DNA from 3 places in the Pseudomonas sp. LR2-20 genome. Region 2 is predicted to be linked to each of the others. Evidence: riboswitches for the same ligand, from Rfam matches in the RefSeq annotation. Region 2 holds a riboswitch; each other region holds the start of a gene.
What was found. Region 2 has a riboswitch for cobalamin ahead of cobO (cob(I)yrinic acid a,c-diamide adenosyltransferase). Riboswitches for the same ligand answer to the same signal wherever they lie in the genome.

Region 1: another riboswitch for cobalamin. It lies ahead of OCX61_RS16955 (TonB-dependent receptor); the one in region 2 lies ahead of cobO (cob(I)yrinic acid a,c-diamide adenosyltransferase).
Region 3: another riboswitch for cobalamin. It lies ahead of OCX61_RS16965 (ABC transporter substrate-binding protein); the one in region 2 lies ahead of cobO (cob(I)yrinic acid a,c-diamide adenosyltransferase).

Annotation. Positions count from the first base shown of each region.
Region 1 is NZ_AP025944.1:3,807,606-3,810,833, forward strand. It holds gene lpxO (lipid A hydroxylase LpxO) at 1-162, shown strand, start outside; gene OCX61_RS16945 (carboxymuconolactone decarboxylase family protein) at 255-599, shown strand; gene OCX61_RS16950 (GNAT family N-acetyltransferase) at 678-1,247, shown strand; cobalamin riboswitch at 1,282-1,487, shown strand; gene OCX61_RS16955 (TonB-dependent receptor) at 1,595-3,228, shown strand, end outside.
Region 2 is NZ_AP025944.1:4,702,447-4,705,674, reverse strand. It holds gene OCX61_RS21085 (tartrate dehydrogenase) at 1-719, shown strand, start outside; cobalamin riboswitch at 850-1,071, shown strand; gene cobO (cob(I)yrinic acid a,c-diamide adenosyltransferase) at 1,191-1,802, shown strand; gene OCX61_RS21075 (cobyrinic acid a,c-diamide synthase CobB) at 1,799-3,094, shown strand; gene bluB (5,6-dimethylbenzimidazole synthase) at 3,091-3,228, shown strand, end outside.
Region 3 is NZ_AP025944.1:3,811,261-3,814,488, reverse strand. It holds gene OCX61_RS16970 (FecCD family ABC transporter permease) at 1-444, opposite strand, end outside; gene OCX61_RS16965 (ABC transporter substrate-binding protein) at 444-1,454, opposite strand; cobalamin riboswitch at 1,564-1,767, opposite strand; gene OCX61_RS16960 (acetyltransferase domain-containing protein) at 1,796-2,962, opposite strand; gene OCX61_RS16955 (TonB-dependent receptor) at 3,172-3,228, opposite strand, start outside.

The DNA of each region.
Region 1 (3,228 bases), 890 kb from region 2:
AACGATGCCGGCGACAAGACCGGCGGCATCAACCGCCTGTTCACCCGCATCTACAAGATCCGCGAGCGTGGCAAGGCGCTGAAGAAGCGCAACCGCATGCGCTACTACCTGGAGAAGTGGCTGGTGGTCGCAGCCCTGGTGCTGGTGTTCGTCTACATCTGATGGCCCGCTTGCGCCTGTCACCGGCTGCCGGCGACAGGCGCAAATTCGACTAGCCTGAAAGCTCCTCCCGCAACCTCCCCAAGGTGAAGACGATGAGCATGATGGACTGGGACGCCTACCGTAAGCAGTTGATGGCCGGCATCGGCGATCTCAAGCAATTGTCCCCCGACACCGTGGCCGGCTACATGACCGCCAGCGGCGCGGGTGCCAAGACCAACCACCTCGACGCCAAGACCCGCGAACTGATCTCCCTGGCCGTGGCCGTCACCACCCGCTGCGACGGCTGCATCGCCGTGCACTCACAGCAAGCCGTCAAGCACGGCGCCACCCGCGAGGAAATCGCCGAGGCCCTGGGTGTGGCCGTGGCGATGAACGCCGGGGCCGCGCTGGTCTACTCGGCCCGCGCCATGGATGCGGTGGGCAAGGCCAACGGCTGAAGGCAAGCGGCGTCGCCGCCCTTGCGCGACGGCGCCGCGCCACCCAGACTTGGCGGCCTAGCCATTGCAGGAACCGCCATGATCCACATCCGCCCCATGACGCCCGACGACTTCGAGCGTTTCTGGCCGACCTTCCAGGCCATCGTCCAGGCCCGCGAAACCTACGCCTTCGACCCCGAGCTGAACCTCGAGCAGGCACGCCAGCTGTGGCTGCAACTGCCCCTGCACACGCTGGTGGCCGAAGCGGATGGCGAGCTGCTCGGGTCCTACTACCTCAAGGCCAACGCCGCCGGCCCGGGCGCACATGTCGGCAATTGCGGCTACATGGTCTGCGAGGCCGCCCGTGGCCGTGGCGTGGCCCGGCTGATGTGCGAGCACTCGCAGAAGCTGGCGCGCCAGGAGGGCTTCCTGGCGTTGCAGTTCAATTCGGTGGTGGCGAGCAACGAAGTGGCCGTGGCGTTGTGGACCAAGCTGGGCTTCGAGACCGTTGGCCGGCTGCCCAAAGCCTATCGCCATGCCCGCCTGGGCTTGGTCGACTGCCTGGTGATGTACAAGTGGCTGGCCGATGAGCCAGTGGTGGAAAAGCCGCCGCTGCTGATCGGGCGCAAGAACATCGAGGCACGGGTGTCGCGCCGCCGCGGGCGCTGACACACGCATTTGACGCACTGGCCATTCAATGGTCAGATGCGCGCCAGTTTCAGGTGTCCTGCGCCGCCGTGCGCAGGGTGAAACGGGAAGCCGGTGCGTCGTGGTCCACGACAAGTCCGGCGCTGCCCCCGCAACGGTAAGCGAGCGATGCCTTCGACACACCACTGTGCGCCAGCATGGGAAGGTGAAGGCCTCACGACCCTCGCAAGCCCGGAGACCGGCCTGAAGCGCTACTTGGCAACCCGCGGTGGGCGGGCGCAGGCCGGTATCCGCGTGCGCCTGCGTACGGGGTGCGCCTTTGCGTGTTTTCCACCGGGATCCATTCATTCCTGCAGCAGTGGAACGACATGTCCCGATTGATCAAGCTTCATCCCCTGGCGGCCTGCCTGGCCGTTACCCTGCCAGCCCTGGCCGACGAACCGGTGCTGAACCTCCCCTCCACGGCCATCACCGATACCCGTGACCCACAGCGCGTCGACCTGGCCACGCCGACCGAAGCCGGCTCACGGCTGCACCTCAGTGCCCTGGAAACCCCAGCCAGCACCAGCAACATCACGGCCGAACAGATCGAGCAGCGCAACAACCTCACCGTGCAAGACGCCGTGACCCGCTCGCCCGGCATCACCTTCATCGGCAACCCAGGCGATGGCGGCACCGGCCTGTCGGCACGCGGCTTCGCCGGCCATGGCTCGGTGATGACCCTGTTCGACGGGGCGCGCCTGTACACCGGGGCCGGCACCCAGACCTTCCCGGTCGACCCGTGGATGGTCGAGCAGATCGACGTGATCCGCGGCCCGGCTTCGGTACTGTATGGCGAAGGCGCCACCGGGGCGGTGATCAACGTGATCCCGAAAAAACCGTTCACCGGCGACATCCATAACCGCCTGCGTCTGGGCTACGGCTCGTGGGATCGCCAGCAGCTCGGCCTGGACAGCGGTGGCAGCCTCAGCGAGCGCCTGAGCTACCGCCTGACCCTCAACCAGCAGGCCGGCAACGGCTGGGTCGACCGCACCGATTCACGTAGCCTGGCCCTGAGTGTTGCACTGCGCTTCGATGCCAGCGACGACCTGAGTTTCACCCTGGCTCACGAGCGCGGCGACGCCCAGCCCGCCAACTACTACGGCACGCCGCTGATCGACGGCCATTACCGCAGCAGCCTGCGCAAGAAGAACTACAACATCCAGAACGACGTACAGCGCTACCACGACGAGTGGAGCCGATTCACCACCGACTGGGCGATCAACGACCACCTCAGCGCCAGCAACCAGCTCTACTACATCAAGAGCCGCCGCCACTGGCGCAACGCCGAGAACTACAGCTGGGACGCCGGGCGCGAGCAACTGGAGCGCCAAAGCTACCTGGAGATCAAGCACAACCAGGAGCAGGTCGGCGACCGCCAGACCTTCAGCTTCGACCACAGCCTGCTTGGCCTGGCCAGCAAGACGCTGGTCGGTGTCGAGTACAACAAGGTGCGCTTCAACGTCGACAGCAACCGGCCCTACAACGATGTGGGCGGCGACTTCATCGACCCGTGGCAGCCGAGCCCAGGCGGGTTCCACAGCGATTCGCCGACCCGCCCGCAGACGCTGTCCAGCACCCACACCTTCGCCCTGTTCGCCGAGAACCGCCTGCAACTCAGCGAACGCCTGTCGCTGGTGACTGGCGTGCGCCGCGACCAGAACCATATCGACCGCGACAACCTGGTCGACGGCAGCCGCAACGACCGCAGCCTGCAAGGCGGCAACTGGCGCGCCGGGTTGGTGTTCGCGGTCAGCGACGACCTGTCGCTCTACGGCCAGTACTCCACCAGCGAGGACGGCGTGGACAACCTGGTCAGCCTCAGCCCGACGCAGATGCACTACGACCTGACCAAGGCGAAGCAGACCGAACTGGGCCTCAAGCAGCGCTTCTGGGAGGGCCGTGGCGAGTGGACGCTGGCGGCGTTCCATATCGTCAAGCGCAAGCTGCTGGTGGATGACCC
Region 2 (3,228 bases):
GCCCGCTGGCCAAGGGCAAGGCAATCGACTGGGTGATCGTGCGCGAGAACTCCGAAGGCGAATACTCCGGCAGCGGTGGCCGGGTGCACCAGGGGCTGCCGATCGAGGTGGCTACCGAGGTCTCGACCTTCACCCGCGTGGGCGTGGAGCGCATCCACCGTTTCGCCTTCGAACTGGCCCGCACTCGCCCGGCGAAGCACCTGACCCTGGTGACCAAATCCAACGCCCAGCGCCACGGTATGGTGCTGTGGGACGAAGTGTTCGCGGACGTGGCCAAGGATTACCCGGATGTGCGCACCACCCGTGAGCTGGTGGACGCGGTGACCACCACCATGGTGCTCAAGCCCGAGCAGCTGGATGTGGTGGTGGCGACCAACCTGCATGCCGACATCCTCTCGGACCTGGCCGCCGCACTGTCCGGCAGCCTGGGCATCGCGCCCACTGCAAACCTCAACCCGAGCCGCGAATTCCCGTCGATGTTCGAACCGATCCACGGCTCGGCCTTCGACATCACCGGCAAGGGCGTGGCCAACCCGATCGCGACATTCTGGACGGCGGTGATGATGCTTGAACACCTGGGCGAGGCCGCCGCTGCGCGCGAGCTGATGGCGGCTATCGAAGCGGTGACCGAAAGTGGCCTGCACACGCCGGACCTGGGTGGCAAGGCAACCACTCGCGAGGTGACCGACGCAGTGCTGGCGTTGCTCCGCCGCGGGTAGTGTCTGTCGGTGTTTTTGTAGCGCCTGTGAGATCGAGCGCCGCGCGGGCGGCGCTCGATTCATGCCCTGGCGCAAAAACCAGGCCAGACACCCCGCATATCGATTTGACGCTCCCGGTGCAACCCTCTAACCTTCGCGGCGTGTTTCAGGTGCCCTGCCAGCCCCGACTGGGCAGGGTGAAACTGGGAAGCCGGTGGTCGCCAACAAGGCGCGATTCCGGCGCTGCCCCCGCAACGGTAGGTGAGTAACGGCCGCGCAGGGCCACTGGGTACAGGTACCCGGGAAGGCGCGCAGGCTTGGGCCGGATGGCTCGCTCACAAGCCCGGAGACCGGCCTGATACTGCCAACGGCATCACGGAGGGTGATGCGCGGTGCACCGTGGCTCCGGCCATGGCTCCTGCGCGTTCTCCGTCTGCCCGCCTATTACCTGTCGCCGCTGTTCATGTGGTGCCAGCCTGCGGAGAACCCTTCATGAGCGAATCCACCGAACGCGACGAACGCCACCTGGCGCGCATGCAGCGCAAGAAGGCGGTCATCGACGAACGCATCGCCAATTCCCCCAACGAATGCGGGCTGCTGCTGGTGCTCACCGGCAACGGCAAGGGTAAGAGCAGCTCGGCCTTCGGCATGCTCGCCCGGGCCCTGGGCCATGGCATGCAGTGCGGTGTGGTGCAGTTCATCAAGGGCCGCAACAGCACCGGCGAGGAGCTGTTCTTCCGCCGCTTCCCAGAGCAGGTGCGCTACCACGTGATGGGCGAAGGCTTCACCTGGGAGACCCAGGACCGCCAGCGTGACATCGCAGCCGCCGAAGCGGCCTGGGCGGTATCGCGCCAGCTGCTGCAAGACCCGAGCGTGCAGTTCGTGGTACTCGATGAGCTGAACATCGCCCTCAAGCACGGCTACCTCGACCTCGACCAGGTGCTGAGTGACATTCAGGCCCGGCCACCGATGCAGCATGTGATCGTCACCGGTCGCGCAGCCAAGCCTGAAATGATCGAACTGGCCGACACCGTCACCGAGATGGGCATGCTCAAGCACGCCTTCCAGGCCGGTATCCGTGCGCAGAAGGGCGTCGAACTGTGAGTGAAGCGCGCAGTTGCCCGGCGGTGCTGATCGCGGCACCCGCTTCTGGCCAGGGCAAGACCACCGTGACTGCAGCCCTGGCCCGCCTGCACCGCAACCTTGGGCGTAACGTCCGGGTGTTCAAGTGCGGCCCCGATTTCCTCGACCCGATGATCCTTGAGCGGGCCAGTGGCGCGCCGGTGTACCAGCTCGATCTGTGGATGATCGGCGCCGAAGAAAGCCGCCGGCTGCTCTGGCAAGCCGCAGAAGAAGCCGACCTGATCCTGATCGAAGGGGTGATGGGGCTGTTCGATGGCACCCCGTCGAGCGCCGATCTGGCCCGCCACTTCGGCGTGCCGGTGCTGGCGGTGATCGACGGCACGGCCATGGCCCAGACTTTCGGTGCCCTGGCCCTGGGCCTGGCGCGTTACCAGGCCGACCTGCCGTTCGCCGGGGTGCTGGCCAACCGGGTCGGTAGCCTGCGCCACGCGCAACTGCTCGAAGGCAGCCTGACCGAGGGCCTGCGCTGGTATGGCGGGCTGTCACGCGAGCGCGGTATCGAGCTGCCCAGCCGCCACCTGGGGCTGGTCCAGGCTAGCGAACTGAACGACCTGGATGCCCGCCTGGACGCTGCCGCCGAAGCCCTCGGCGCCAGCTGCGATGCCACCTTGCCGCCGCCGGTGGCCTTTGCCGCGCCCGAGCCACAGCCGCGCGCTGCGTCGCTGAGCGGTGTTCGCATTGGTGTGGCGCGTGACGAAGCGTTCGCCTTTACCTACGGCGCCAACCTCGATCTGTTGCGTGATCTGGGCGCACAGCTGGCGTTCTTCTCGCCGCTGCATGATCAGGCGCTGCCGGCCGTGGACAGCCTGTATCTGCCGGGGGGATATCCTGAGCTGCATCACCAGGCGCTGGCTGCCAATACGCCGATGTGCGAAGCGATCCGTGCCCATCATGCCCAGGGCAAGCCGTTGCTGGCCGAGTGCGGCGGCATGCTGTACCTGCTCGATGCACTGACCGATGTCGCTGGCGAGCGTGCCGGACTGCTCGGTCTGCTGCCAGGCGAGGCAACCATGCAGAAGCGCCTGGCGGCCCTGGCCTTGCAGGCCGTGGACTTGCCGGAAGGCACCCTGCGCGGGCATACCTACCACCACTCGCTGACCAGCACCGAGTTGGAGCCGATCGCGCGAGGCCTGAGCCCCAATGGCGGGCGCGGCAACGAAGCGGTGTATCGACTGGGCCGGCTGACTGCCTCTTACGTGCACTTCTACTTCCCGTCCAACCCTGATGCGGCGGCGGCGCTGTTGCGGCCATGAGCGATCACGCCTACAGCGCTGCCGAGCGCGCCGCTATCTACCGCGCAATCGGTGAGCGCCGCGACATGCGCCATTTTGCCGGCGGCACGGTCGCCCCTGAGCTGCTCGGCCGCCTGCTGGCCGCCGCGCATCAG
Region 3 (3,228 bases), 890 kb from region 2:
GTTGCCGCCTGGTCCGGCGGCACGGGCCAGCACCAGCACCAGGGCGAACGCCGCCAGGGCACCGGCGAAGGCGCCGCCGGACATGCTCAGGGCTGCGCTGCCCAGGCCCAGCAGGCCGACCAGCACCGCGCCGGTCGAGGCGCCGGCGGACAGGCCCAGCAGGTAAGGTTCGGCCAGCGGATTGCGCAGCAGCGCCTGCAGGATCACCCCGCAGGTCGCCAGCCCCGCACCGCAGGCGGCGGCGACCAGCGAGCGGGGCAGGCGGTAGTTCCAGACGATGCCGGCGTCGATCGGGTCGACCGGGTAGCCGGCCTGCCACAGGTGGTTGGCCAGCACCTGGCAGACCACGCCCGGCGACAGGTTGGTCTCGCCGATGGCGGTGCCGGCCAGCACGGCTGTGAGCAGGGCCAGCAGGGCCAGAGCGCTGTAGGGCAGTGCTTTCATCACTGCGCCGCTTTGCCGCTGGCGAAGGCCGCAGACAGGGTCTGCAGGCCACGGAACAAGCGGATACCGGCCTGCATGGCGTCGGCATCGAGGATGATGATGCGGTTGTTTTTCACCGCGTCCATGTGCTTCGTCACCGGGTCGCTGTGGAGGAATTCGAGCTTCTTCTGATAGTCGTCGGCAGGGTAGCGGCGGCGGTCCATGCGCGCGATGATCAGCCAGGTCGGGTTGGCTTTGGCCAGGGTTTCCCAGCCCACGGTCGGCCACTCCTCGGTGGACTCGACCACGTTGCGCACGCCCAGCGTTCGCAGCATGAAATCGGCCACGCCCTGACGGCCGGCAACGTAGGGAGCGATGCCGAGGTCGGCACTGGAGAACCAGAACAGGGCCGAGGTGTTGCTCAGGTCCTTGCCGCTCAGTTGCTGTTTCGCGCTGTCCAGGCGAGCCTTGAGGTCGGCATTGAGTGCGGCGCCATGGTCCTGCACATCGAAGATCTCGGCCAGTTGGCTGACGCTCTTGTAGATGCTCTCGATCTGAAACGCCTGCAGGCGGGTGCCGTCGGCGCCGACCAGGTTGTCCTTGCCTTCGCAGTCCGAGGGCAGCAGGTAGGTCGGGATGTTCAGCTCGCTGAACTGTTCACGGGTAGCGACCGCGCCCTGGGCGCCGACCATCCACTCGAACTGCACTGCCACCAGCTGCGGGCGCTTGCCGACCACGGCTTCGAAACTGGGCTCATTGTCGGCCAGGCGCGGCACCTGAGCGTTTTGCGCCTGGTACTCGGGGAGCACGTTGTTGTACCACAGCGAGGTCCCGGCCAGTTTGTCGCCCAGGCCCAGCGCATAGAGCATTTCAGTGCCGGCCTGGCCTATGGTGACCGCACGCTCGGGCGCCTGGGTGAAGGTCTGCGCTGTGCCGCAGTTGTCGAGGGTTAGCGGGTAGTGGGTGGCGGCGGCCTGGGCCAGGCCGGTGAGGCTCAGGCCTGCGAGCAAGGTGGCGATACGGGGCAGCATGCTGGGCGATCTCCTATCGGACAGTTCTGGTGAGGAACGCACGGACAGGCATCGCCGAGCCCCTGCATGTACAGGGGCAACACGGATGGCCATCCCGGACACCCCGCCGGTTGGTGAATGTTTGCCGGCAGGTCTCCTGACTGGTGCGTCCTCGCCCGGCTCCGGCCTTCCCGGATCTGTTGATCCAGTGGCATCGATGGAGCAGGCTCGGCACCTACAGTTGCGGGGGCAGTTCCGATTGGCGCGCCTTGTGGGGCGGGCCCTGGGATTCCCTATTAATTCCGTGGTGGAAACCGGCGGCCCGCATGGTAGACGATCCGGCCGCCGGGTGAAACGCCAAATCAGAAGTACTTCAGCCAGCGGATGTCGCGCCGGCGCGCCTTGAGCCGGGCGAACCCGCGCACCGGCAGGTACAGCGCCACTGCCAGCAGCAGCGCAGCCAGCCACACCGCGCCGATGCCATCGAAGCCGAAGTAGTCGCCATGGTTGAGGCCGAGCAGCGCCACGCAGGCCAGGTACAGCAATTTGAGCACGTACAGGTGCAGCAGGTAGAAGAACATCGGCGCCGCGCCGAACACCGCCAGGGCGCTGATCCAGCGGGCAAGCCCTGCGCGTTCGAAGGCGCGCAGCAACAGCAGGCCACAGCCCAGGGTCAGGGCCAGGAACAGCAGCGAAGGCGGGTACTTGGTGATGTTGAAGAAGCTCATCAGCGTCTGGGTGATGGTTGGATAGCCGCTCCACGGCGCTTCACCGTAGCCGTTGTAGAGGCGCAGCACCATGAAGCCGAGCAGGGCAATGACGCCGGCCATCAGCAGCCGATGCTGGCGCTCGGCGGCGTCGCTGCCACGGGCGAACCACGGGCCCAGGCCATAGCCCAGGGCGATCACGCCGATCCACGGCAGCACCGGGTAGGAGGTGCGCAGGCGCAGGTTCTCCGAGACTTCCAGCCAGCCACGCTCATGCAGGATCGCCCACGGCACGTGCATGGCCGAGTCCACGCCGAAGTGCAGGCCGTCGAGCAGGTTGTGCCCGGCGATGATCAGCGCGCCCAGGGTGAGCAGGGCAGGGCGTGGCAGCCACACCAGCAGCGACAGGGCGATCATGCTCACGCCGATGGCCCAGATCACCTGCATGTAGATCACGCTCGGCGGCAGCTGGAAGGTCCAGGCGAAGTTGACCAGGGTGAATTCCAGCACCACCAGGAACAGCCCGCGCTTGAACAGGAACGCCGAGACATCGCTGCGGCCCTGGTACTTCTCGCCATACAGCCAGGCCGACAGGCCGGTGAGCAGGACGAACACCGGGGCGCACAGGTGGGCCAGGGTGCGGCTGGCGAACAGCGACGGGTCGGTGGCATCGATGCTCATCGGGTCGCTGACCTGGCGGTGCAGGAAAAAGGTTTCGCGCACGTGGTCGAGGAGCATGAACAGGATCACCAGGCCGCGCAGGGCATCGATGCTCTGCAGGCGCTGGGTAAGCAGGGTGGGGGTGGCTGAGGCACTGGTCATGGAAAGGGTCGCAGGCAGGAATCAATGTCAAATGAAACGTTATCTTATAACTATTTTATTTGCGGTTGATAGCAGTTTTTGAGTTGCCTGAGCTGGCCTCTTCGCGGGCAAGCCCGCTCCCACAGGTACTGTGCAAGGCCTGAAGCTTTTGCAATCCCTGTGGGAGCGGCGGTTCGGCGCCCCGATTCACCCGCGAAGAGGCCCTCAAATCAGAAGGTGTAATCCACGGTGGCGAAATACGACCGTGGTGCGCCCATCACCCATTG